One region of the Janthinobacterium sp. SUN176 genome, then DNA from elsewhere that is predicted to be linked to it. Evidence: predicted binding sites of a transcription regulator. Region 1 holds the regulator's gene; the other holds the start of a gene.
What was found. Region 1 encodes LexA, which represses DNA repair genes until DNA is damaged. Its sites were predicted from a motif close to ACTGTATNNNNATACAGT; they were not measured.
Positions count from the first base shown of each region.

Region 2: dinB (DNA polymerase IV) is a predicted target of LexA. The motif match lies at 2,984-3,001, and genes of this name have one in related genera.

Region 1 is NZ_JAPWIA010000001.1:2,960,638-2,967,310, forward strand. Features, by position in the region: gene O3299_RS13370 (replicative DNA helicase) at 1-544, opposite strand, end outside; gene rplI (50S ribosomal protein L9) at 680-1,135, opposite strand; gene rpsR (30S ribosomal protein S18) at 1,163-1,453, opposite strand; gene priB (primosomal replication protein N) at 1,479-1,778, opposite strand; gene rpsF (30S ribosomal protein S6) at 1,799-2,188, opposite strand; gene lexA (transcriptional repressor LexA) at 2,464-3,099, shown strand; gene O3299_RS13400 (tetratricopeptide repeat protein) at 3,171-3,944, opposite strand; gene O3299_RS13405 (cystathionine gamma-synthase family protein) at 4,024-5,268, opposite strand; gene purF (amidophosphoribosyltransferase) at 5,312-6,673, opposite strand, start outside.
Region 2 is NZ_JAPWIA010000005.1:127,834-134,506, forward strand. Features, by position in the region: tRNA gene O3299_RS24695 (tRNA-Asp) at 1-37, opposite strand, end outside; tRNA gene O3299_RS24700 (tRNA-Val) at 94-169, opposite strand; tRNA gene O3299_RS24705 (tRNA-Asp) at 387-463, opposite strand; tRNA gene O3299_RS24710 (tRNA-Val) at 518-593, opposite strand; gene O3299_RS24715 (S9 family peptidase) at 693-2,864, opposite strand; gene dinB (DNA polymerase IV) at 3,046-4,230, shown strand; gene O3299_RS24725 (recombination-associated protein RdgC) at 4,349-5,245, shown strand; gene O3299_RS24730 (TonB-dependent receptor) at 5,378-6,673, opposite strand, start outside.

The DNA of each region.
Region 1 (6,673 bases):
CGATGCGCTCGACCACCTGCGTCAGCAGGGGCTGGATGGCGGTCCAGCCCTGGGCGCCGCGCGCGCCCTCTTCGGCGATGGCGAAAATCTTCGATTCGGCCTCGTCAAGCATCTGCTTGACTTCCTTGCCCTGCGGGCTGAAGGCCGTGCCGGAGATGTCGTCGGCGACGGTAATGAGTTTACGCAGCACGCCGCGGTCGCGCACGATCTCGGCGTAGCGCCGGATGTTCGCGGCCGATGGCGTATTTTGCGCCATGGCGTTCAGGTAAGCGAGTCCGCCCACATCATCGGCCTTGCCGAGCTGGGTCAGGGTTTCAAAAACAGTAATGACATCGGCTGGCTTGGAAGCGTTAACCATCTTGACGATTTGCTCGAAGATGATGCGATGGTCATAGCGATAGAAATCCTCCGCATGCATGAAGTCGGCGATGCGGTCATATGCGGCATTGTCGCGCAGCAGACCACCGATAACGGATTGTTCTGCTTCGATCGAATGCGGCGGAATACGGAGGGAATCCAGTTGCGGATCAGAGGGGGCGTTCATGGCGCGAATTATACCCGCTTCGGCGTGCTGGCAAAAATAAAGGGCTGAAATTGAGCGAAAAAAAGGCCACAAAAAAGCCGGGCGAACCCGGCTTTTCATAGTGCGGCAACGCTTGCGGGCCAGGCCCGCAGACGATTACGCGTTCGCGTCTGGAACGACAGCGATAACAACTTCCACAACCACGTCGGTGTGCAGAGCAACCGAAACGTTGTGCTCGCCAACGATCTTCAGCGGGCCGGTAGGCATGCGGATTTGTGCTTTTTCAACAGCAAAACCTTGCTTGGTCAGCGCTTCAGCGATGTCGAAGTTGGTGACGGAACCGAACAGACGGCCATCAACACCAGCTTTTTGAGCAACTTGAACGGTCAGGCCGCTCAGTTTTTCGCCCTGGGCTTGCGATGCGGCCAGTTTAGCGGCAGCAGCTTTTTCCAGTTCGGCGCGCTTGACTTCGAATTCAGCCACAGCGGTTGCCGTAGCACGACGTGCCAGGCGTTGCGGGATCAGGAAGTTACGTGCGTAACCGTCTTTGACTTTGACGACTTCGCCGAGGTTACCGACGTTAACAACTTTTTCTAACAGAATGATTTGCATAGTTCTTCTCCAGGAATATCTGACCGATTAAGCGTGGTGCAGATCGGTGTATGGCAGCAGCGCGAGGAAGCGAGCGCGCTTGATTGCGGTGTCAACTTGGCGCTGGTAGTGCGCTTTGGTACCGGTCAGGCGTGCTGGCATGATCTTGCCGTTTTCTTGGACGAAGTCTTTCAGCGTGTCGACGTCTTTGTAGTCGACTTGCTCAACGTGAGCTGCGGTGAAGCGGCAGAACTTCTTGCGTTTGAACAACGGGTTTTGCTGTTTGCGTTTTTCTTTAAGCTTGAGCTTATTTTTGTCGAACTTTTTACCGAATGCCATGTCAGGCTCCTGTATCTAAAATGCGCTAGTCAGAATTGACTGCACTAAAATCAATGATGTGAAACACCAAACTCTTGCTGTTGCGGCTCTTCCTTGCCAGGAAACCCGTGAACTGATACACACCGCCCAAGCTTGCCTGGCTGAACCGGCCTGAGATTTCGCCTGCGGCTAGCGCGGCAACATCAAACTCGGTCAAACGGGCAATTCCTGCTTCCATCTGCTGCGAACTGTGTTGCAATACTGCATTCACAATCGGCAACCCTGCCGGGGTATAGCGCAATATTTCGCGCTCGGCAATGATGGCGGTTACTTGTAGCTGGTTCAGCGCACGATCCTGGTCAAAAATTAAGCTGCTGCTGCGGCTGGAGCGGCTGCTGGTGCTTCGGTGCGGTGGCTTTTGGCCGCGTCTTCGCGTTGTACCGATTTCATCATCGGCGAAGGAGCTGTTTCAGCTTTCTTCATTTTAACGGTCAGGTGACGCAACACGGCATCATTGAATTTGAATGCTGTTTCCAACTCGACCAGGGTCTCGTTGTCGCATTCGATGTTCAGGCAGATGTAGTGTGCTTTAGGCAGCTTTTGGATCGAGTAAGCCATTTGACGGCGGCCCCAATCTTCCACGCGGTGAACCGAACCGCCGCGGGTGGTTACGCTGGCTTTGTAGCGTTCGATCATCGCGGGCACTTGCTCGCTTTGGTCCGGATGGACGATAAAGACTATTTCATAATGACGCATGCAAACTCCTTCAGGTCGGATTGATAATCGCCCACCCCGGCGTCAAGACGGGTGTGGGAAGGTCAGCCGAAGATTATAACCGCCTTTTGCAAACGTTTCAATCATTCCTTCCACATGGGCCCGAAAAGCCCGCGCGCCGCCGCGCTTTCCGTCCGTGGACAAGTATTTCTTGCGAAATTCGCCCAAAACACGGAAATCCCCTTGCATAGTGAACGATACTGTACAAAAATACAGACTGTTCATATAGACAGCATTTTAGTATGCACCCACTGCTCATGATCAAGCTGACAGCACGACAAGAACAAATCCTGAACCTGATCAAGGACGCGATTGAAAACACGGGCTTTCCTCCCACCCGTGCCGAAATCGCCAATGAACTGGGTTTCAAATCGGCCAATGCGGCCGAAGAGCATTTGCAGGCTCTGGCCCGCAAGGGCGCGATCGAGATTTCACCGGGCACATCGCGCGGCATCCGCCTGATCGGCGCCGCCGCCGAAGCGCTGCCATCGAAGGTGCCGGCAGCGCTGCTGATGTCGCTGCCGCTGATCGGCCGGGTAGCGGCCGGTTCGCCCATCCTGGCGCAGGAAAACCTGGAAGCGAGCTACAACGTCGATCCGGCCCTGTTTTCGGCCAAGCCTGACTTCCTGCTGAAGGTGCGCGGCTGGTCCATGCGCGACGCCGGCATCATGGATGGCGATTTGTTGGCCGTCAAGAAAGTCGACAGCGCCAAGAATGGCCAGATCGTCGTGGCCCGCATCGGCGACGAAGTCACCGTCAAGCGCTACAAGAAGACGGGTTCCGTCATCGAATTGCTGCCGGAAAACCCGGACTTCAAGGTGATTACCGTGTCGCCGGAAGATGAGTTTGCATTGGAAGGTTTGGCCGTCGGACTCATGCGCAGCTGGCATTAAGAGGGAAAGCGCTTGCAGCATACCTGCGAGCGCTTAATTCCCATCCTATTGAGCACATCGGCAAGACTGCCTTATTTGCTTGGCAAAGGACTGGTCACCCATTGCGGCGTGTTCGCGGTACGTGAGCGATTCAGTTCACTCATTTCATTTTCTGTCTGAATTTTTTTATTCTCCGCCAAGAGATACGCCTCTGTTTTGGAGTGCCACTCATCGCGCTGCGCCAAGATATTTTTTGCCAGCTCACGCCCTTCGGCACTCACCCTCGCATAGGCTGTATCCATGCGCAGCTTGGCCTTTTCAAATTCCTGCTCATTCATCAACGATTCAATATCAGAAGGAATGGCTTTGCCAGGCGGCAAAGAAGCATTCAAATTACTGACGAAGCTGTTATAGCACGCCATCCAGGCATCGACACTATCGGCCACATCTCTGATTTGACGCTTGGTTTGGGAGAATGCAGGAATCACCGGGGTAACGCACTTGACCTTACTCAAGGCAACATCCTCGCCGGCATATGAGTTGACATAGTAATCAATGTCACCTTTTCGCGCGACACGGTTAGCCATAAGGGCAAGCGCGGCTTCGGCATTCTTGTTGCCCGCCTTGGAGGCCTGCCCAAACCATTGTCCGGCTTGCGCGGCATCGACAGCCACTCCCTCACCATACAAATACATCTCGCCCAAATGAAATTGAGCCTCGGCATTCCCGGCCTGAGCCAACTTCTTGTACAAATCCAAGGCTTGCGGGTAAGCCTTGGATTGCAGGAATTTATTCGCATCCGTCAGATCATCAGCATAGACAGCGCAAGAAAACAATAAAAAAACACTAAATACAATTTTTTTCATTCCCACTCTCCGATTGAGAAAAAGACACATATGCTTTAATTACACTTAAATGTAATCTTTTTCTCAAAAAAGTGAAACCTTATTCTTCTTCCAACGCGTGCTTGAAGTCTTCCAGCAGATCCACCTCATCCTCGATACCCACCGACACACGGATCAGCGACTCGGCGATGCCCATGCTGGCGCGCCGCTCGGCACCCATCTCGTAGAAAATCGTGTGGGCGACGGGAATGACGAGGGTGCGCGTATCGCCGAGGTTGCTGGCGGGAATGGCAAGATTAAGACGATTGAGGAAATCGAAGCAGTCGATGCCATCCTTCAATTCAAAGCTGAACAGCGAACCATAGCTGCGGAACAAGTCCGTCGCCAGCGCGTGCTGCGGGTGCGACGCCAGGCCCGGGTAATGCACGGCCGCCACTCTCGGGTCGGCGGCCAGCATGGTCGCCAGCGCCAGCGCGTTCGAACAGGTACGGTCCATGCGCAAGGCCATGGTTTCCGCCCCGACGGCGATATGGTGCGCCGCTTCCGGCCCCAGAGAGGCGCCGAAATCGCGCAAGGCCTTGGCGCGGATTTGCGCGATGCCCCACTGTGCGGGCGCCGCCTTCTTGTAATTCTCGAAAATGTTCGGATACTGCGTCCAGTTGAACACGCCCGTATCCGTCAAGCTGCCGCCCAGCGCATTGCCGTGGCCGCCGATGGATTTCGTCAAGGCATTGACCACCAGGCCCGCGCCCACGGCTTTCGGACGGAACAGGTATGGCGTCGTCATCGTATTGTCGACGATGTACAGGATGCCCTTCTCGCGGCACAAGTCACCGATCTTCTTCAGGTCGGCGATCTGCGTGCGCGGATTGGCAATAGTTTCCACAAAAATAATCCGCGTGGCCGGCGTGATGGCGGCCGCCACATTGGCCACGTCGGTGGCGTCGACGAACGACACGGCGATGCCCTGCCCCGTCACCGTTTGCCACAGGCTGTTGGTGTTGCCAAACAAAAAGGCCGACGATACGACATGGTCGCCCGCGCGCAGCAAGGATTGCACCACGGCACCGATGGCGCCCATGCCGGTGGCGAAGCACAGGGTCGCCACGCCGTCTTCCATCTTGTTGACCTTGTCTTCCAGCGCGGAAACGGTCGGGTTGCCCTGGCGGCCATAGCGGAAACCCGGCTCCTTGCCCTGGAACACGGAAGCGAGCTGGCGCGCATCGGCGTAACCAAAGGCAACGGAAGTGTGCACGGGCTTGTGCAGGGAGCCATGTTCGATGCCCTTGCGGCGGTCGTTATGCAGGATGGTGGTGGTAAAGCCGTAGTTTTTTTTATCGTTCATGATCGCAGAGAAAAAAATGCCCGGCATCGGCCGGGCAGCTTACTTATGCTTCTGTTGTCGCCAGGTTCAGGTTCAGCTGGGAACGCGGCGTATCTTCGGGCGCTGCCGCCTTCGGATGGTGACGCGCATATTCCAGGCGGTCCAGGTATTCCTGCGACACGTCGCCCGTCACGTACACGCCATCGAAGCACGATGCCTCGAAGTTGGTCAGGGCCGGGTTGACGTCGGCGATGGCCTGTTTCAGCGCGCCGATATCCTGGTACACGAGGTAATCGGCCGTGATTTCGCGGCACACTTCTTCCGTCGTGCGGCCGTAGGCGATCAGTTCGTCGCGCGTCGGCATGTCGATGCCGTACACGTTCGGGTAGATTACCGGTGGCGCGGCCGAAGCGAAGATGACCTTCGTCGCGCCCGCTTCGCGCGCCATCTGCACGATTTCACGGCTGGTGGTGCCGCGCACGATGGAATCGTCGACCAGCAGCACCACTTTATCCTTGAATTCGGACGGGATCGCGTTGAGCTTCTGGCGCACGGATTTCTTGCGCGCCGCCTGGCCCGGCATGATGAAGGTGCGGCCGATGTAGCGGTTCTTGATGAAGCCTTCGCGGTACTCGATGTTCAGCGCCATGGCCAGCTGGATGGCGGCCGGCCGCGAGGAATCGGGAATCGGCATGACCACGTCGATATGTACGCCAGGCAATTCAGCGCGGATCTTTTCGGCCAGGTACTCGCCCATTTTCAGGCGCGTGGCGTACACGGAGGCGCCGTCGATGACGGAATCGGGACGGGCCAGGTAGACGAATTCGAACACGCACGGGTTCAGGCTGGCATTGTCGGCGCACTGGGCGCTGTGCAATTGCTTGTCAGCATCGATGAAGACGGCTTCGCCGGGACCGATATCGCGCACGAAGCGGAAGCCCATGCCTTCCAGGGCCACGGATTCGGAAGCGATCAGGTACTCAGGACCTTGTTCCGTTTCATTGATGCCCAGGCACAGCGGACGGATGCCATGCGGGTCGCGGAAGGCCAGCAAGCCCACGCCGGCGATTTGCGCGACGGCAGCGTAACCGCCCTTGACGCGGCGGTTCAGCACGGTAACGGCCTTGAAGATGGCTTCCGGGTCCAGGTTCAGGCCCGTCGTCGCTTCCTGGATTTCATGCGCCAGCACGTTGAGCAGCACTTCCGAATCGGAATCGGTATTGATGTGGCGGCGGTCGTTCTTGAACATTTCCAGCTTCAACTGTTCCCAGTTGGTCAGGTTGCCATTGTGCGCCAAGGTGATGCCGAACGGCGCATTCACATAAAACGGCTGTGCTTCCTCTTCGCTCGACGAACCGGCCGTCGGGTAGCGGCAATGGCCGATGCCCGTCGTGCCTTGCAGCGAACGCATGTTGCGCGTACGGAA
Region 2 (6,673 bases), on a different contig from region 1:
GACAGGCCGGTATTCTAACCAACTGAACTACCACTCCAAGCTCGTATGATCTGTGTTGCTGATCCATGAAGCACTGGATAATTTTCTGTTTGGTGGTGGGTGCTGAGAGGCTCGAACTCCCGACCTACGCCTTGTAAGGGCGCCGCTCTACCAACTGAGCTAAGCACCCGCATACCCAGAAAACTATCCCGACGTTTGTCACCACGTCTGGAAGAGGCACTATTATAGGGGGCGCTATCGTGCTTGTGCAACTATTCTTGAGGGGGAATGGCAGTTTTTTTGCTGAAAAGCGCAAAAATGTTCAGGCGAGGGGGGATGGACGTGTTTTTGGCTTCTGAAATGGGAAAAGCCCTTCGGTTCCAGGAACCAAAGGGCTTTTCTTTTATTGGCGGAGCGGACGGGACTCGAACCCGCGACCCCCGACGTGACAGGCCGGTATTCTAACCAACTGAACTACCACTCCAAGCTCGTATGATCTGTATTGCTGATCCATGAAGCACTGGACAGTTTTCTGATTTGGTGGGTGCTGAGAGGCTCGAACTCCCGACCTACGCCTTGTAAGGGCGCCGCTCTACCAACTGAGCTAAGCACCCGTTGCTTGTCTCAGAAAACCATCCCGACGTTTGTCACCACGTCTGGAAGAGGCGCTATTATAGGACGGGTAAAATCCTTGTGCAAGCGCTTTTTTCACTTTACTCTGTAATGCCCCATTGCGACAGCATCCACGCCATATTGAACGCATTCTCGGCGATGGCGTTATAGCGGCCCGACGCGCCGCCGTGGCCGGCACCCATATTCGTTTTCAGCAGCAGGGGATTGCTGTCCGTTTTATAGGCGCGCAGTTTGGCCACATATTTTGCCGGTTCCCAGTACATGACCTGGCTGTCGTTCAGGCCCGTCGTCACCAGCATGGCGGGATAGTTCTTGCGCGCAATGTTGTCATACGGCGAGTAGCTGAGCATGTAGTCGTACGCGGCCTTCTGGTTCGGGTCGCCCCATTCCAGGTACTCGCCCGTGGTCAGGGGCAAGCTGGCGTCCATCATGGTGTTCATCACGTCGACAAACGGCACGGCCGCGTGCACGGCGTGGAACAGGTCGGGGCGCATGTTGACGACGGCGCCCATCAGCAAGCCGCCCGCGCTGCCGCCCTGGATGATGAGGCGGTTCGGGCTGGTCCATTTTTCGCGCACCAGGTAGTCGGCGCTGTCGATGAAGTCATTGAAGGTGTTTTTCTTCTTCATCAGCATGCCGTCTTCATGCCAGGCTTCGCCCATGTCGGTGCCGCCGCGGATATGCGCTTGCGCATAGATGACGCCCCGTTCCAGCAGGCTGATGCGGCTGATGGAAAAAGTGGCTTCCGTGGAAATGCCGTAGGAGCCGTACGAGTACAGCAGCAGCGGCGCTGAACCGTCGAGCTTGACGCCTTTCTTGTAGACGACCCACAGCGGCACTTGCACGCCATCGCGCGCCTTCACCCACAAGCGCTGCGTGGTGTAGCGGCTGCTGTCGAAGCCGCCGACGATTTCCTGCTGTTTCAGCACCGTGCGCTTGCCGTCCTGCATGCTGACGTCGATGACGGTGGGTGGCGTGACGGGCGACTGGTAGGACATGCGAAATTGCGTGGCGGAAAATTCCGGCGTGCCGGCCGCCGTGGCCAGGTAGACGGGGTCGTCGAACTGCACCGCCTTCCAGTTCTTTTGCGCAAAATCAAAGATGCGGGCGCGGTTCAGGGCGCGTGCTTTTTCCATCACCACCAGGTAGCCCTGGAAGACGTCGATGGACTGGATCACGGCATCCTTGTTGTGCGGCACGACCGGCTTCCAGTGCTTCGGCTGCGGCGCCGAGAATGGCGCGCTGACGACACGGAAATTCTTTGCCCCCTTGTTGGTCAGAATATACAGCTGGCCGTCGCGGTGCTCGATGCCGTAGCGGTGGCCTTTTTCACGTTTCAGCACGGATTGGAACGTGCCTTGCGGCTTGCTCGTTGGCAGCAGCAGCACTTCGCTCGTGTCCGTGCTGCCCGAGGTGAGCACGAAGAATTGCTTGTCGCGCGTGCGGCCCACGTTGATGGCGAACTGCTCCACCGGCTCGTGGTAGACCTGTTGCGGCGCACTGCCCAGGGCCAGGCGGAACAAGCGGTCCGAGCGCTTGGTGGTGGCGTCTTCCTGTGCCAGCATCAGGGTGGCGTTATCCGCCGCCCAGGCCAGCGATGTCACGCGCGGCATGCTGTCGCCCAGCAACTTGCCCGTTTTCAAATCCTTGACATGCAGCTCGTACTGGCGGAAACCCGTCGTGTCGGTGGTGTAGGCCAGCAACTGTTCATTCGGGCTGATGCTGAAGGCGCGCACGGCAAAGAATTTGTGGCCTTCGGCCAATTGATTCTGATCCAGCAAGACTTCCTCTGCCGCCTGCGCATCATAGGCGCCACTGGCGCCGACGGGGCGGCGGCAGTGAATCGGATATTGCTTGCCCGCTTCCATGCGCGTGTAATAGTAGAAATTGCCCTGGCGCGCAGGCACGGACAAGTCCACTTCCTGCATGCGTCCCTTGACTTCCGCCGTTACCTTGTCGGCCAGCGGCTGGATCGGCGCCGTGACGGCGGCCGTGTAGGCGTTTTCCGCATTCAGGTAGTCGATCACGGCAGGATCGGCTTTCTTTTGCAGCCAGCGATAGTCGTCCGTGACGACCGTGCCGTGGCGCGTTTCCTGCCAGGCTGTCTTGGCGGCGACGGGGGCGACGGCCGTGGCGATGGTGGTGGTGGCGTCGGCGGCCAGCGCGGATGGCGCCAGCGTGGACAGTAGCAGGGCCGGCAGGATGGATGACCAGACGGACCGGCGGCGCGAAGCATGATGTGCTGTGGACAAGGCAACTCCTTTGAATAGTTGTGTCAGGATTGTAATCTTGCTATTGAGAAAAGCAACCGCTGATCGTCGCCATCGGGTCCCGTGCGTTTCAACTTGCATCCGCGGTCATTTCCGGTAATACTGTATGCATGCACAGTATCTTGCCGCAATGAAGGCAAGCCGATCCGCCGCGAGGTGTTTTTTGATTCCATCTGCCCCCACACTTGCCGAAGCACCCGCCGCGCGCCGCTGGATCGCCCACCTGGACATGGACGCCTTCTTCGCCTCCGTGGAACTGTTGAAATATCCGGAATTGCGCGGCGAAGCCGTCGTCATCGGCGGCGGGCGCTTGCAGCAGCCCGTGCTGCAGATTGACGGCACGCGGCAGTTTGCGCGCATGCGCGATTATGTGGGGCGCGGCGTCGTCACCACGTCGACCTACGCGGCGCGCGCGTTTGGCGTGTTTTCCGCCATGGGCATCATGAAGGCGGCCAGGCTGGCGCCCGACAGCATCCTGCTGCCGGCCGATTTCGAGGCCTACCGCGAGTATTCGGCCCGCTTCAAGCAAGCCGTGGCCCAGTTGTGCCCCATCATCCAGAACGTGGGCATCGATGAAATCTATGTCGACCTGACGGAACACGGCGCGCAGGCGCCGGCCATGGCGGCGCGCCTGAAGGCGGCCGTGTTCGAGGCGACGGGCCTGTCGTGCTCGATTGGCCTGGCGCCTAACAAATTGCTGGCGAAAATCTGTTCCGACCTGGAAAAACCCGACGGACTCACCATTTTGTCGCCCGAGGATATCGCCACGCGCGTGTGGCCCTTGCCGGCGAAAAAGATCAACGGTATCGGCCCGAAGGCGACGGCCAAGCTGGAAGCCCTGGGCATAGTCACCATCGGCGAGCTGGCGCAAGCCGACCTGGCCATGCTGCGCACGCAGTTTGGCGACCTGTACACGGGCTGGCTGCACCAGGCGGCGCTGGGCATCGACGAGCGGCCCGTGCAGACGAGCCGGGAAACCAAGTCCGTCAGCCGCGAAACGACGTTCGAGCGCGACTTGCAGGTGGTGCGCGACCGCGCCACGCTGTCGGAAAAGCTGGAAAGCCTGTGCACGCGGGTGGCGGGCGACCTGGGTAAACAGTCGCTGGCGGGGCGCACGGTGGGCATCAAGCTGCGTTTCGAGGATTTCAGCACCGTCACGCGCGACATCACCTTGCCCAGCGCCACGGCGGACGCCGCCGCCATCCTGCGGGCCAGCCGCGATTGCTTGCGGCGCGTGCCATTTGAAAAGAAAATCCGCCTGCTGGGCGTGCGCATCTCGACCTTGTCCGATCCGGCCATCGTGATGCGGCAGGCGCCGGCCCAGGCGGAACTGTTTCCCGCCCTGTAGCGGCATTCCCCACGCATCAACAACACCGCGCCAGTCCGCGCTTTTGACGGCATTCCCGTGTCGAAAGTGTAGAATGGCGTTCCCCTGGCACTACTGAAACAAACGGAAGACAAAAACTATGTGGTTCAAGAATCTTCAGATTTACCGCCTGCCCGCACCATGGGCCTATACGCCAGAACAACTGGAAGAGGCCTTGTCCTCGAACAAATTTACGCCGGCGACCAGCATGGATCTGATGCGCCAGGGCTGGGATACGCCACGCCCGAACGGCGGCCTGGTCCACGTGGTCAACAAACAGATGCTGATCTTGCTGGGCACGGAAAAGAAACTGTTGCCAGCCACCGTCATCAACCAGGTGGCCAAGGCCCGCGCTGCCGAGATGGAAGAAGCGCAAGGCTTTGCACCAGGCAAGAAAGCCATGAAGGAATTGAAGGAACGCGTGGCCGACGAGCTGTTGCCGCGCGCCTTCAGCATCCGCAGCAATGTCTGGACGTGGATCGACCCCGTCAATGGCTGGCTGGTGGTCGATGCCGCCAGCCCGGCAAAGGCCGATGAAGTCATCAAGCTGCTGCTCAAGGCCGTGGATAAATTGCCGCTGGAAAGCCTGCGCGTGCAGCGCTCGCCCGTGGCGGTGATGACGGAATGGCTGCAGGCGGACGATGCGCCGGCCGGCTTCACGGTCGACATGGATACGGAATTGCGCGCCACGGGCGAGAGCAAGGCCACCGTGCGCTACGTGCGCCACACCCTGGAAGCGGACGACGTGCGCCGCCACATCGCGGCCGGCAAGCAGTGCACGCGCCTGGCCATGACGTGGAACGACAAGATTTCGTTCGTGCTGACGGAATCGCTGGCCATCAAGAGCGTCAAGCCGCTGGACGTGATCAAGGAAACGGAATCGAGCACGAAGAACGACGAAGAGCGTTTCGACGGCGACGTGATGCTGATGACGGGCGAGTTGAGCAAGCTGATGGCCGACGTGGTCGAAGCCCTGGGCGGCGAAGCGACGGCATAAGCGCAGTCATGCCGGTACGAAAAAGGAGCTGCGGCTCCTTTTTTTTCACCTGTGGATTGCGAAAAGATAAAAAAAGCGCCTTGCACGGTGAAGTGCAAGGCGCTTTCGGACAAGCTAATTCACAACGTCAAATTAGAACTTGTAGTTGCCGGTGATGTAGAACGAACGCATCATTGGATCGGCGTAGCGTGGGTCGAAACCAACCTGGTGGCCCGACGAAGCGCGCAGCGACAGCGGCGGTGCACGGTCGAACAGGTTTTTGATGCCTGCGCGGATCGTGGTTTGCTTGTCAAAGGCGAAACGTGCTTGCCAGTCGAACGTCGTGTACGACGGTACTTGCAGGCGGAAGTCGTCTATTTTGGTTTTGGTGTCCTCGTTGTACACGCTTGCTGCCGCATCGGTGTAGCCGTTACGGTAGTTGACCGTTACCGTGTTGCTCAGGCGGCCCGTATCCAGGGTCGTCGTCAGCTTCATCAGGTTGCGGAACGTGACTTCGTTGGTGTCGCCGAAGAAGTTCATGTTGCTGGTGAACACGTTGTTGCTGCCTGCCTTGGTGTAGTTCGCGTGCAACATGTGCGTACCGCTCAATTGGGCGGTCAGCTTACCGAAGGAAAACTTGTGGTTGGCCGACAGATCCCAGTCGATACCACGGTATTCCTTCTTGCCGACGTTGACCGACAGTTTCTTGAACGCGTAGTAGGTATTGCCGGTCGATGGCTCCTTGTAGTAATCGAAGCTTGTCGCATACTTGACCGGATCGCCAAATGCCTGATCTTCGGTGATTTCCGAGACGGCATTGCGCAGTTTCACATCCCACAGGTCGGCGCCGAACGAGAAGGCCGAGCTAGGCTCAACACGGAAGCCCAGGGTGAACTGTTTCGATTTTTCCGACTGCAGTTCTGGATTGCCTTCCGATACGGCGTTGTATTGAATTGGTTCGCCGCGGCAGAACTCGGTACCTGGGTATGGGCAGGTAAATTTCTTGGCGGTAAAGCCGGCATTGACCAGTGGCTGAGCGATGTCCAGCATGCTTGGCGCCTTGAAGCCCGTGCCGTAGGAGCCGCGGATCAGCACGGTTTGTACCGGCTGCCAGCGTGCCGATACCTTGTAGGTATTGGCGCTGTCTTTTTTACCGACAGTTTTGCTGTTCAGCTTGTCATCGATCGCCTTGACAGCATCGTAACGGCCACCGACGGTCATTTCGAACGACTTGGTCAGAGGAGCCAGCAACTCGACGAACGCGCCGTAGGTGTCGCGGCTCATGTCGTAGGCAGCTTTCGTGTTGAAGCTGTAGATATCGTCACCGGTGGCGCCTGGCGACTGCTCATAGCGGTAGGTGCGGTAGTCGCCGCCGATACCCAGGCTGGCCTTGCCGCCTGGCAAGGAGAACAGTTCACGCGAACCGTGCGTGTCGACGCCGCGCATCGT